DNA from 3 places in the Gordonia sp. GONU genome. Region 3 is predicted to be linked to each of the others. Evidence: riboswitches for the same ligand, from Rfam matches in the RefSeq annotation. Region 3 holds a riboswitch; each other region holds the start of a gene.
The links. Region 3 has a riboswitch for S-adenosylmethionine ahead of NWF34_RS21430 (MBL fold metallo-hydrolase). Riboswitches for the same ligand answer to the same signal wherever they lie in the genome.
Positions count from the first base shown of each region.

Region 1: linked by a shared signal. The riboswitch ahead of NWF34_RS14130 (bifunctional o-acetylhomoserine/o-acetylserine sulfhydrylase) and the one ahead of NWF34_RS21430 (MBL fold metallo-hydrolase) in region 3 are both predicted to bind S-adenosylmethionine.
Region 2: linked by a shared signal. The riboswitch ahead of NWF34_RS02735 (aminotransferase class V-fold PLP-dependent enzyme) and the one ahead of NWF34_RS21430 (MBL fold metallo-hydrolase) in region 3 are both predicted to bind S-adenosylmethionine.

Region 1 covers NZ_JANRHB010000013.1:113,169-117,154, reverse strand. Annotated here, with positions in the region: gene NWF34_RS14135 (homoserine O-acetyltransferase) at 1-845, opposite strand, end outside; gene NWF34_RS14130 (bifunctional o-acetylhomoserine/o-acetylserine sulfhydrylase) at 862-2,184, opposite strand; SAM riboswitch class IV at 2,247-2,368, opposite strand; gene NWF34_RS14125 (PE-PPE domain-containing protein) at 2,633-3,986, shown strand, end outside.
Region 2 covers NZ_JANRHB010000002.1:166,079-170,064, reverse strand. Annotated here, with positions in the region: gene NWF34_RS02745 (MFS transporter) at 1-541, opposite strand, end outside; gene NWF34_RS02740 (isochorismate synthase MenF) at 642-1,721, opposite strand; SAM riboswitch class IV at 1,834-1,948, shown strand; gene NWF34_RS02735 (aminotransferase class V-fold PLP-dependent enzyme) at 1,966-3,309, shown strand; gene NWF34_RS02730 (hypothetical protein) at 3,306-3,758, shown strand; gene NWF34_RS02725 (inorganic diphosphatase) at 3,837-3,986, opposite strand, start outside.
Region 3 covers NZ_JANRHB010000035.1:13,947-17,932, reverse strand. Annotated here, with positions in the region: gene NWF34_RS21435 (hypothetical protein) at 53-568, shown strand; SAM riboswitch class IV at 818-930, shown strand; partial or broken gene NWF34_RS21430 (MBL fold metallo-hydrolase) at 1,430-1,549, shown strand; gene NWF34_RS21425 (RDD family protein) at 1,574-3,076, opposite strand; gene NWF34_RS21420 (DoxX family protein) at 3,729-3,986, shown strand, end outside.

The sequences.
Region 1 (3,986 bases), on a different contig from region 3:
ATGAGTTTCGACGCCTGGTGCTCGAGGTAGCTCTGCACGGCGTACCGGCCGCCGAGCAGCGGCTGCTCGTCGCCCTGCGGCTCGTTGGCGAAGCGCTCGTCGAGCTCGGGCTCACTGCGGTACGACAGGTGCGCGATCTGACGGGCGATGCCCATCCCGGTCAGCGGTACCTGTCCGGTGCCGTGATAGTTCCCGCCGTTCCAGGCCGGGTCGGACTTGATGGCGGCGATCTGGGTGGTCTGGATGCCGATCTGGTCGGCGGTGGCACGGGCGCCGACGGCCAGCACCAGTGCGCTGCGGACGCGCTCGGGGTATTCGATCGCCCACTCGAGTGCACGGGCTCCGCCCATCGATCCGCCGAGAACTGCTCCGACGCTGCGGATTCCGAGACGGTCGAGGAGAGCGACCTCGGCGCGGACCTGGTCGAGGACGGTGATCTGTGGGAATCGCGAACCCCACGGCCGACCGTCGGAGGCGAGTGACCCGGGACCCGTCGATCCCTTGCAGCCGCCGAGGACGTTGGCCGAGATGACGCACCATTCGTCGGTGTCGATGGCCATGCCCGGACCGATGAGGCCGTCCCACCAGCCGGGCGTCTCGTGCTCGTTGTCGGCGGGACCGGTGACGTGGGAGTCGCCGGTGAGCGCGTGCAGGGTGAGGATCACGTTGTCGCGGGACGGCGACAACGTCCCCCAGCGCTGGAACGCCAGGGTGACGTTGTCGATCCGTTCGCCGCTGTCGAGAGGCAGCGAGCCGATGCTCATGCCGACGAGCTTCCCGTCCGGGACCGATTCCCAGTCGGGCTGATCAGACGCTTGCGCGTTCAGGTCGATACTCACCGACAAAATTGCCTCACCTGTCTCACTTGGCGGCTGCGAAGCCCTGTTCGAGGTCCGCCAGGATGTCGTCGATTCCCTCGATGCCCACGGCCAGGCGAACAAGTCCCGGGGTGACACCCGCGGCGAGCTGCTCCTCGGGGGTCAGCTGGCTGTGGGTGGTCGAGGCCGGATGGATGACCAGCGAGCGGACGTCGCCGATGTTGGCCACGTGGCTGTGCAGGGTCAGCGCGTCCACGAACTTCTTGCCCGCGTCCACACCGCCGGCGATCTCGAAGGAGATGATCGCACCCTGTCCCTTGGGGGCGAGTTCCTGGCCGCGCTGGTACCAGGGCGAGGACTCGAGGCCGGCGTAGGCGACGGACTCGACCTGCGCATGACCCTCGAGGAACTTCGCGACCTTCTGCGCGTTGGCGACGTGACGCTCGATGCGCAGGCTCAGGGTCTCGAGGCCCTGAGCGAGCAGGAAGGCGTTGAACGGGGCGATGGCGGCACCGGTGTCGCGCAGCCACTGGACGCGGGCCTTGAGTGCGTAGGCCGGCGCACCGAGGTCGGCGAAGACCGCACCGTGGTAGCTGGGGTCCGGGGTGGTGAAGCCGGGGAACAGGTCCTTACCGTCGCGCTGCACACGCCAGTCGAAGGTGCCGCCGTCGACGATCACGCCGCCGATCGCGGTGCCGTGTCCGCCGATGTACTTGGTGGCCGAGTGGACGACGACGTCGGCGCCGTGGGCCAGCGGGTTGATCAGGTACGGGGTGGCGACGGTGTTGTCGATGATCAGCGGCACGCCGTTGCGGTGTGCGACCTCGGAGACACCCTTGATGTCGAGGATCTCGTTGTTGGGGTTGGAGATCGACTCACCGAAGAACGCGCGGGTGTTCTCGCGGACGGCGGCCTGCCACGACGCCGGATCCTCGGGATCCTCGACGAAGCTCACCTCGACGCCGAGCTTCGGCAGGGTGTAGTGGAACAGGTTGTAGGTGCCGCCGTACAGGCGCGGGCTGGACACCACGTGACCGCCGGTCTCGACGATGTTGAGGATCGAGTAGGTCTCCGCAGCCTGCCCGGAGGCCACGAGCAGAGCGGCGACGCCGCCCTCGAGGGCGGCGATGCGCTGCTCGACCGCGTCCTGGGTCGGGTTCATGATGCGGGTGTAGATGTTGCCCGGCTCCGCGAGACCGAAGAGGTTCGCCGCGTGCTGCGTGTCGTTGAAGACGTAGGAGGTGGTCTGGTAGATCGGCAGAGCCCGGGCATTCGTGGCCGCGTCGGCGGTCTGGCCGGCGTGGATCTGCTTGGTTTCGAAGCTCCAGTTGTCGGCTGGATTCGTGCCCTCGTTGGCATCAGACATGACGATTGATCACTTTCTACGGTCGGCAGGGCCAATTCGACCCTGTTGGGGTCCGACCTTCGGACCCGCGCTTGCCGGGGCTTCGCTTCTGCGATCCCACAACCCGGTCATCACCCGGAGCACCCCACCGCGGTTGGAGGGTTGCCGATCAGCAAGCCGGGGCTTGGCGCTGATACTCATGACCTGGCGACAAGGATATAACACGGATGTGAGTGACTGAGAACCCTCCCGGTCACGCCGAATCGAACCCCTCACACTGCCTCCGAACCGTGTACTGAGCGTGTGGTCCGACCGGTTGAAATCGGTCAAACGGCACGGTGAATCCCCAGTACAGCGTCGTTAGCGCTTCTCAGCATCATGTCAGGTTCTTCGTCGTCGCCTTAGGGTTCGGGCAACCCCGGCGGGCTTCCGCACTGGCATGGTCCGGGTTCACCGAGGAGAACACCTGATGGCTGCGCTTGCGCACCTCCGCTCTCGACGGATCTCCGTCCTCGTCGCCTCTGCAACCGGTCTCGCGGTGGCCGTCGCCCTGTGTCTTCCCGGTGACGCCCTCGCGGAGGCATCCGATTCCTGCGGAGCGGGCGCGGTCGTGATCGCCGCCGGCACCAACGACCCGGAGGGGCAACACCTGGTCGGGGTCACGCAGCGGTACCGAGGGCTCGGGCCGGACGGGAATCCGGACCCGGACTCCGAGTATGCGGGCGACAACGGATACACGATCATCTACGCCGACTATCCGACGACGCTCTGGCCGCTGGGCGCCACGGGGTACGACTCGAGCGTGGCGCAGGGAAACGCGGCGACCAGATCGGCGATCGCCGGCTACCAGACCCGGTGTTCGGGTAAGCCGGTCGTCGTCGCCGGGTACTCGCAGGGCGCCCGGGTCGCGGGTGATGTCCTGGCCGACATCGGCTCGGGTCCGGTCGAGGTCGTGGCGACCGACGAGAACGGCGACCCACTCCTCGACGAGGACGGCAATCCGATCACCGTCGTCATCGACCCGGACGGGATCAGCGGCGAGTTGTACTCCGACCCGCGGCAGGCCGGCGACAAGACCGGACGCGGCATCGAACTGTCCCTGATCGGCGTGATCCCGGGTCTGACGATGTCCGGTCCGCGCGGGACGACCGGGACCGACGCCGGTTTCGGTGAGCTCGAGGGTCGGGTGGTGTCGGTCTGTATCGAGGGCGACCCCATCTGTGACCTGCCCGATCCCATCTACGACCCGATCGGTGCGATCGACGGGCTCCTCGGTTACCAGGTCAAGCACTTCCTCTACCCGTACGCGATGTACCGGGACCCCGCGTCCCAGTGGGCGACGCGACCGGTCTCATGCAACGACGCGGGGACGGTCTGCATGGTCGGGGCCAAGTCCGCATTCGCCGAGCTGGTCCAGGGCTGGGCATCCGACCTCGGTTACACCGGCGAGATCGGCGACTTCCTGTCCGGCCGTCCGACGGTCGGCCTCCCGCTCGGGATCACCCTGGCGAACCTGCAGCCCGTCGTCCGCCTGGTTCAGGGTGTCCTCCCGCCGCTGCCGCAGCTCGGTTACGGCGCCTACCTTCCCGACCTCTTCGTCTTCGAGGACATCCTGCAGGGCATCGTCAGCCTGTCCCCGGCGCGACTCATGCGCGGTGTGACCGCGCTGGCCGCCAGCGTTCGCAGCATCGTGCTGCTGCCGGTGAACGCCGTGCGGTACTGGGCGGGCGCGATCGTCGGACCGACCGTCACGTCGCAGCCGAACACCTTCACCGTGCGCGCCGACGACGACTCCGAGGTGCCGGTGACTCTCGCCCGAACCT
Region 2 (3,986 bases), on a different contig from region 3:
AGACCACGGCAAGCAGTGGTGCGACCAGGAACACGAGCCGCCAGCCGAGACCCGTCACGGCCCAGCCCGTCAGAGCGGGGAGCACCCCGCAGAGAACCATCTCGATGGCGACGAAGATGCCGATGGCCTTCGGTCGCTGCTCTTCGGTCACCGACGTCTTGAGGAGGGCCAGCGATACCCCGAGCAGCGCCGCCATGCCCAGGCCAGCCGCGACGCGCATCGCCAGGAGAAAGCCATACCCGGGCGAGAGCATGGCGAGCACATCGGCGACGGCGACCACGGCCAGACCCGACATCAGGAGTCGTCGGAGTCCGATCGAGTCGCCGAGATTTCCCGCGCCGAGGACGGACGCGGCCATGACCAGCGTCGACATTCCACCCAGCAATCCGACACCAGTGGGTGGGACGTCGAGTTCCCGGCTCACCTGCGGCAGATTCAGGCTCAGCACCAGTGGATCGATGGCCGTGATCGTGAAGGCCAGGGACAGCGCGAAGATGATCGGCAGAATGCTCGTCTGGGTTGTCGACCGCTCCGCAGGCACCCGCTACGCCTCCCTGCCCCTTCGCCCCGACGCTCATCGACTTTAGCGCCGACGTTCATGGTCGGAGGCGAGATTGCGGGAGGACGTGCTCACCGGAGGGTCAGTTCACGATGTCCGCGAGGGGGATACCGAGCGCGTTGAACACGGTCCGTAGTTTGAACTGCGTCTCGTCGAGTTCCGCCTGCGGGTCGGAGTGTTCGACGATGCCGCCGCCGGCCCATGTGCGCAGACTCCGGCCGTCGGCCGCGAGCTCGGCGCACCGGATGGCGACCATCCATTCGCCGTCGCCGGCGGCGTCGCACCAGCCGACCGTGCCCGCGTAGAAGCCACGATCGCCCTCGACCTCGCGGATGATCTGCGCGGCAACGTCACTCGGGGTTCCGCACACTGCGGGTGTGGGTCCGAGGAGTAGTGCGAGGTCGAGTGCGGTGACCGCCGGATCGCGCAGCGTCGCGCGGATCGGGGTGGCCAGATGCCACATCTCGCCGGTCGACTCGAGCTGTGGTGTCGACGGTGCGTCGACCTCGTCGCAGAGGTGCCCCAGGCGTTCGCGCAGATGGTCGACGACGAACGCGTGCTCGGCGAGATCCTTTGTCGACGCGGCCAACTCGTCGGCGGTTGCCCGGTCGACGGCCGGGTCGGCGGACCGTGGTGCCGAACCCGCGTAGGGATGGCAGGTCACGGTCGAACCCGACTTGCGCAGCAGCGCTTCGGGACTGGCGCCGAGCAGCCACGAACCCGAACCCGTCGCGGCGCCGAGGTCGACGCCGAAGGCGTTGTGCCCCGCGTTGCCGCCGGCGAGTGCGTCGAGCAACTCCACCGGCCGGATCCGCTCGTCGAGCACCAGGTCGACGCTGCGTGCGAGCACGACCTTCCCGACGTCGCCGGCGACGATGCGCTTGACCGCATGCGCGATGCGTTCGCGGTGCTCATCCCTGTCCGGGTGGCTCACGGTCGACACCGCTCGGCGCGACAGCGGCGCTCTCCCGGACAGGGGTGCCTCGCCGGTGCGGAGCCGCGCGGGAGCCACCAGCGCCGCGGGGTCGCGGACATCGAACGGGATCGCCCCGGTCAACGACCCGACCTCACCCGCCCGCAGCGCGGCGGACGCCTCGTCGACGTCGGTGAACGACCGGACCACCCCTTCGCCCCGCACGGTGCCGTGGGGGCGCGACAGCACGAAGACCTCACTCGATGACACAACAGCCAGGGTACAGGTAAGCCTGTCCTAACTTCGAATCACGGTGATCCTAAATTGACACCCTCGGGCGGGATCCGCGAACCTTGTCGCAGGTCATGAGTGCCAGTGACAAGCCCCGGCTCGCTGGTCGGCAACCCTCCTCCACGGTGGGGTGCTCCGGGTGACGACCTGGCTGCGTTCGATCCCGAACGCGGCAAGTGTGGATTCTCGAGGAGTTCTCGTCATGACTGCTGTGCTGTCGGCACCCGTCACACCCGCCCGTCCTGTCCGCGATGTACCGGTGTTCGCCGACCGCGGGCCGTTCATCCCCGCGCTCGCACCGGTCGTCGGCTCGGATGCACAGGTCCCCGTCGCCGGGCGCAGCGTCGGTTACGCCAATCTCGACTACGCAGCGAGCGCGCCGGCGCTGGCGTCGGTCGCCGCGCAGGTCGCCGGAGCCCTCGGCGAGTACGCGAGCGTGCACCGCGGTGCGGGCCACCTGTCGCAGATCACCACCCGCCGATACGAGGCCGCGCGTGAGACCGTCCGCGAGTTCGTCCGCGGCCGCGTCGACGACACGGTCGTGTTCACCCGCAACACCACCGACGCGATCAATCTCGCCGCCCACATCACTCCCGGCGACGTCGTGGTCCTCGACATCGAGCACCACGCCAACCTGCTGCCGTGGTGCGCACCGAAGAACGGCCGCAACCGGGCCCGCGTGGTCACCGCCTGCGACACGATCGAGGACACCCTCGTGGCGATCGACGCCGAACTCGCCTCGCAGCCGGCCTCGCTGCTCGCGGTGACCGCCGCGTCGAACGTCACCGGTGAGGTCCTCCCGATCGGCCGGCTGGCCTCCATCGCCCACCGCCGTGGCGCGCGCATCCTGGTCGACGCGGCGCAGCTCGTCGCGCACCGTCCCCTCTCGGTCGTCAGTCACGGCATCGACTACCTGGCCTTCTCCGGCCACAAGGCGTATGCGCCGTTCGGTGCCGGGGTCCTCATCGGCCGTTCCGACTGGTTCGACGCTGCCGACCCCTACCTCGCCGGCGGGTGCGCGACCGCCGACGTCGACCTCCCTCGCGGCGGCAACACCGCCGGCGCCACCTGGCACACCGGCGCTGCTCGTCACGAAGCCGGTTCGCCGAACGTGCTCGGTGCGGTGTCGATCGCCGAGGCGTGCACCGCGCTGGCCGAGCTGGGACCCGAGGCCATCGGCTTCCACGAACTCCGGCTCTGCGAACGGCTCGACACCAGACTGGCGCGCATCGACGGTGTGCGACCGCTGCAGATCTTCACCGACTCCACCGACCGCGTCGGCATCGCAGGGTTCACCGTCGACGGCGTCGCGCCGCGGGCCGTGGCGGAGTACCTGAGCGACGAGCACGGAATCGGCGTGCGCGACGGCAAGTTCTGTGCTCACCCGCTGCTCAAGCGGCTCGGTCATCCCGAGGGTGCCGTCCGTGCGAGCTTCGGAGCGGGCACCACCTCCGACGACATCGACCGCCTGCTCGACGCACTCGCTTCGCGCCGCGTCACCACGACCACCACCCGACCCGAACTCGACGAGGGGTACCCGGCATGACCATCGAATTCTCCACACCGCCCACCGCCGTCACCATCGGACGTCCGGGCTTCCAGGTCGCGGGCGCGGGAGATGCGGTGGCACTGACCTTCCCGATCGTCGTGCGTCGTGAGACGCTGCGGGACGCCCAGCGTGCACGCGCGCTGCTGCGGGCGGGCACCCACGACCAGGCGAACTTCGCGGTCGCCCTCGAGGTCGAGGTGGCCATCGCGCCGCACGCGGCGTCGGCTCGCGCCGCCGTCGAGCACGCCGGTACCTCCACCGACGACTCGGAGACCATCCGCTACGTCGGCACCACCCACGGTCTGATCACGCTGCTACGCGACATCTACGTCGCCGAGGTCGCCGACGCCGTGATCCTGGTCCCGATCGACGGTTCGGCCACCGACCGTCGAATCCGCGAGCAGGTGCTGCCGGTCTTCGCCGACGTTCGTCACCGCGTCGCCTGACGACGCCGGAGCGAAACGCAACGACCGCCGACGACAGCATGTGTCGTCGGCGGTCGGTGTACGACTCGTGAGGTGGCGTCAGCCTCGCGAGGGCTCGTTGGCCTCGTGGGGCTGTTCCGCGAGACGGGCGATGGCCTCCTGGGCGACCTTCTCGGCGGCCTCCCGGCCGACCCAACCGCCCGGCTGGACCTCCTTGCCGGGCTCGAGGTCCTTGTAGTGCTCGAAGAA
Region 3 (3,986 bases):
GGCTGCACCGTAAAGAGGTCGCGACCTCGGTTGAACGCTTTACAATCGGCGCGTGAGAAAGAAGCCCGAGAAACCCGTCATCACCGAGGAGATGATCGACGCCGAGATCGCGCGCCAGGAGGCGAACGCCCAGGGCGGTGTGGTCGACATGGAGGGCTCCAAACCGAGGAACCTCACCGCGAGTAGTCTCGTCTCGATCCTGGCCGCTGCCGGCGCTGTGATTCTGCTGATCGTGTGTATCCCGTTGATGACATCGACGATGAGAGGACCCGGCGCGAACTGCGGGACGATCTTCGCTTCGTCTCATACCTGGACGTACTCGTCGAGCTACGATCCCGATTCGTCGTATTATCGCGTGACGCCGTCCGATGTTCGCGAAAAGACCGAGGCGAACGTCGAAGACTGGTTAGCGGACTTGGATCGTGGCGCTGCTGCGTACAGATTCTGCGAGACACAGCATTCGGATCGGCGGATTCTGTTGATCTCGCTGGGATCGGTGGCTGTTGTGCTGTTGGTGGTTTCTGGTGTCGTGTGGCGGATTAGCCGACGCCCTCAACCAAACTCGTAAAACGAGACCTCTCTACGAATCTCCCGCCAACCTAACGCGGTGTCCTCAAGCGCTGTTATAGTGCACTGTCACTCCCCGCGTACCGAGAGCGACGTCGGCAACAGCAGCGTGGGATTCCGGATCACCGTGCGAGACATCTTCGTCCTCGGACTCGTCGTCACCACCGCGCACTCCAACCCAGGCTCCCAAGCGCAGAACCCCGGCGCTCGTCGCCCGAACCAAGCAACACGGCGAGGTAAACTGACGGCCCTTCACAAGTTGCCGATCAAGAGCTCCGGCTGGACGACACGCCAACCCCGCGTTCATGGGTGGCCCGGATGACGAAGCGGCCCGCACCGACCGGTGCTGGGCAAGAGCGCCTCCCCGTGCGGAGCCTCCGAACAAGGACTCCTTGCCTCAGCACCCCCGGTCACGACGTCGTGCACTCGGCCGACGCATTGCCGGGAGGCACTGCGGACTGCCTCCGGCGCGCTACCTGAGAGATATGACGATGGTCTCCCGCTGCAACGCTCTCGGCTACACGCTTCGTACCAGCGGGCACCTTTCAAATTATTGCCCTAAGACATTGGGTCCGCGGCACGCTACCGCCGCCGGAACGTTCGAAGAAGCACATCATGGAGCGGCTCTTCACCGGTTTGGTGATCGCTGCCACGGCCACGACGCTGGGGGTTAGTGTCGCCGACGCCAACCCGACTGCGGAGCCTCGCGACGGCGGCCCCTGTTACGCGCATGAGTTCGGCAGAGACTCACCCGACGGCGAACTCTACTGTTCCGGATTGACCAACAGCTGGCAGAACCGTTCCGATCGCGCCAGGGTGGTACACATCGGTGACCCTTGTTCGAAATTGGGCCTGCGAGGCCCAGGACGTCTCCACCAAGCTGTTCGACCGCTTCCCCTATCGACCGTCGTCTACCCGGGACACGGCAACGCTCGGCGCCGAACGCGCCTCGGCGCCGGAGGGGCGCGAGCGCCGCTGGTGACAACCCGGGCGACCCTAGAGACGACTAGGGTGATTCGCGCCAGAACTCGAGCATCGGTTCTCGGCCCAACTCCTCGCCGCCCTGCGTGATCGTCAGCGACTCGATGTCGATCACGTATCGGACGTCTCCGTTCGTGACGATGTACCCGCGTTCGGTTAGCAGCGGGTCGTCAATTTCGATAAGCCCCATATCACTGAGCCGCACACCCTTGTAATAGAGACGGCCACCGTCTGACCGGCAGACGATGACAAGCGATTCCGGTGTCCGACCGAGAAGTACGGCCCGGTCGGTGTTGTCGCAGGTTCCTCCGGTGACCCCTTCGAATCCTCGGACACTGGTCCCCGGGATGGTCGGTTCCGACTCCTCAGTCGACGGGGCGCGGTTGTCCGGCATTGTGTTGGTAGGCGCCGCCGTCCGATGCGCCGGCGACGCAGCGGTGGATTCTCGGTCCGGGCCCGAGGAACGAGCCTCATTCGCCACTTGGACACCGACGTCGGCGAGCGCGACACAGAACATCAGGACGGGCACTGCCGCCGCCCCGAGAATCCACGGTGCGAGCTTCGGACGGCGAACCGGCGCACGTGCGTCACCCTTCGATGCCAGGACCACCCGGGTCTCGCCGAGTCTGCTCTGCAGCCCCTCGCTCGTGGGATGTTGATCGGGGTTTCCGTGCAATTCGACAGCCAGCGCCGCCAGCACGATCAGGTAGACCGGGAGCAGGAGGAACAGTCCGTGAACCCAGTTCCGTCGAAACGCTTCCGACAGTGACGGCAGGCCACCAGGACCAACCACGCGCAGCCCGAGCAGCCACTTGCCTGCGGTGCGTCCTGTGTAGGCCTCGGACAGGGCGAAGTAGAACATCGGTGCCACCACGATGATTACCGCAGCCCCGATGTACCAGGTGAGTCGGGCTGCGGTGCTCTCCAGCAACGTCGAAGCGACGATCTCGGTGACAACAATGACCACCACGAATCCGAGGCCCAACAGCACCCAGTCCGACCCGAACGCCGCTGCCCTGGACCCGAGCGAGGACGCCGTGCCGGGTGCGCGCGGTTTCTGCCTCAGGACGGGCGCGGGTCGCCCTTGTCTCGGGCGGTTGAACTCTGCGGCGCGTCGCGTGGGTGCTACCACGGGAACCTCAGGCGCGGCTCTCGTTTTGATGATGTCGATAACCAGGGCGGCAGCAGCCAGGCCGATCAGGACCAGGCTGAGAGCACACGAGAGGACCAGTCCGCTGCCGGCCGAGAAGTCCCCGTCATACCAGCCCGGGTCGTCATCAAACACCGCCGTCCTCGGGTTGAGGATCTGAGAAACCGAGACCACAAAACCGACAAGCGCAAGAACCGCCACTCCGATCGCGCTCCCGAGGCGGAAACGGGTGCGCAGATATCCGAGGCCGACGGCAGCGATCAGGAAACCGACAATGAGCGCCCACACTCCGGCACGTCCGGTGGCCTCTTCGAGCGCGTCCGCTGCGTTCCCCTCGACAAACTCGGCGGTCTGAGGGTCGACATCTTTCACCGCCACAGTCGCCTCACCGAGTCCGTTCAAGGATGCGGTCGCAACGAGGCGCGTTCCATCGTCAAAGAACGAGGCGCTGACGTGTCCCCATTCCATGCTGACCGAAACGGCGAGAGCGATCCCACCCACCGCGATCGCCGTACCCAACAACCACCTAGGCGTCCCCACCAAGACTGGATCGGTCTCTGAAGACGGAGCGGGCTGTTGTTCCCATCCGGAAGCAGTCCAATGATGATCACCCAACGTTTGCTCCCTTCATGTGCCATGTGCGATGTGCAGCGGCATCGAGTCGGTCAGCGACCCGGGATCATCTGTCACTACCCGTCGCCTCGACGAGAGAAACGCGGTACGCGCACGGCGCTCAGCGGCTGGTGACATTCCGGTTGACCCACCCCCGTTCCGTAAACCCGACCCTTCGGAGGGGGTGGGTTTACGGAACTGGGGTGGGTGTGCGTCAGGTTTGAGCCTCGCCCCCTCCGGATACCTGGTTCTCGAAGCGCTCTGTCAAACGTGACCCCGGGATCCCGATGTTCCCGACCGGATCACGAAGAGTCGATTCACCTGCATGGATCCGGAGGGCGGGTAGCGTTGATCAGGCACAAACGCGCTGTACCCAGACGGATCTCGAACCGCACTCGATCGAAGAAGGTTGTGACCGATGATTCTCCGCCGTATCGCCCGCCCGCTCCTCGCGTCTGCGTTCGTCGCCAGTGGCGTCGACGCCATCCGGAGCCCGAAACCGATCGCGCAGTCCGCGGCGCCGCTCGTCGACAAGGCACGCACCGCCCTCCCGCCGGAAGTCGCGGACAAGGTCCCGGAGAACACCGAGACCCTCGTGCAGATCAACGCCGCGGCGCAGATCGGTGGCGGCATCCTGCTGGCGACCGGCAAGTTCCCGCGTCTCGCCTCGGTGGTG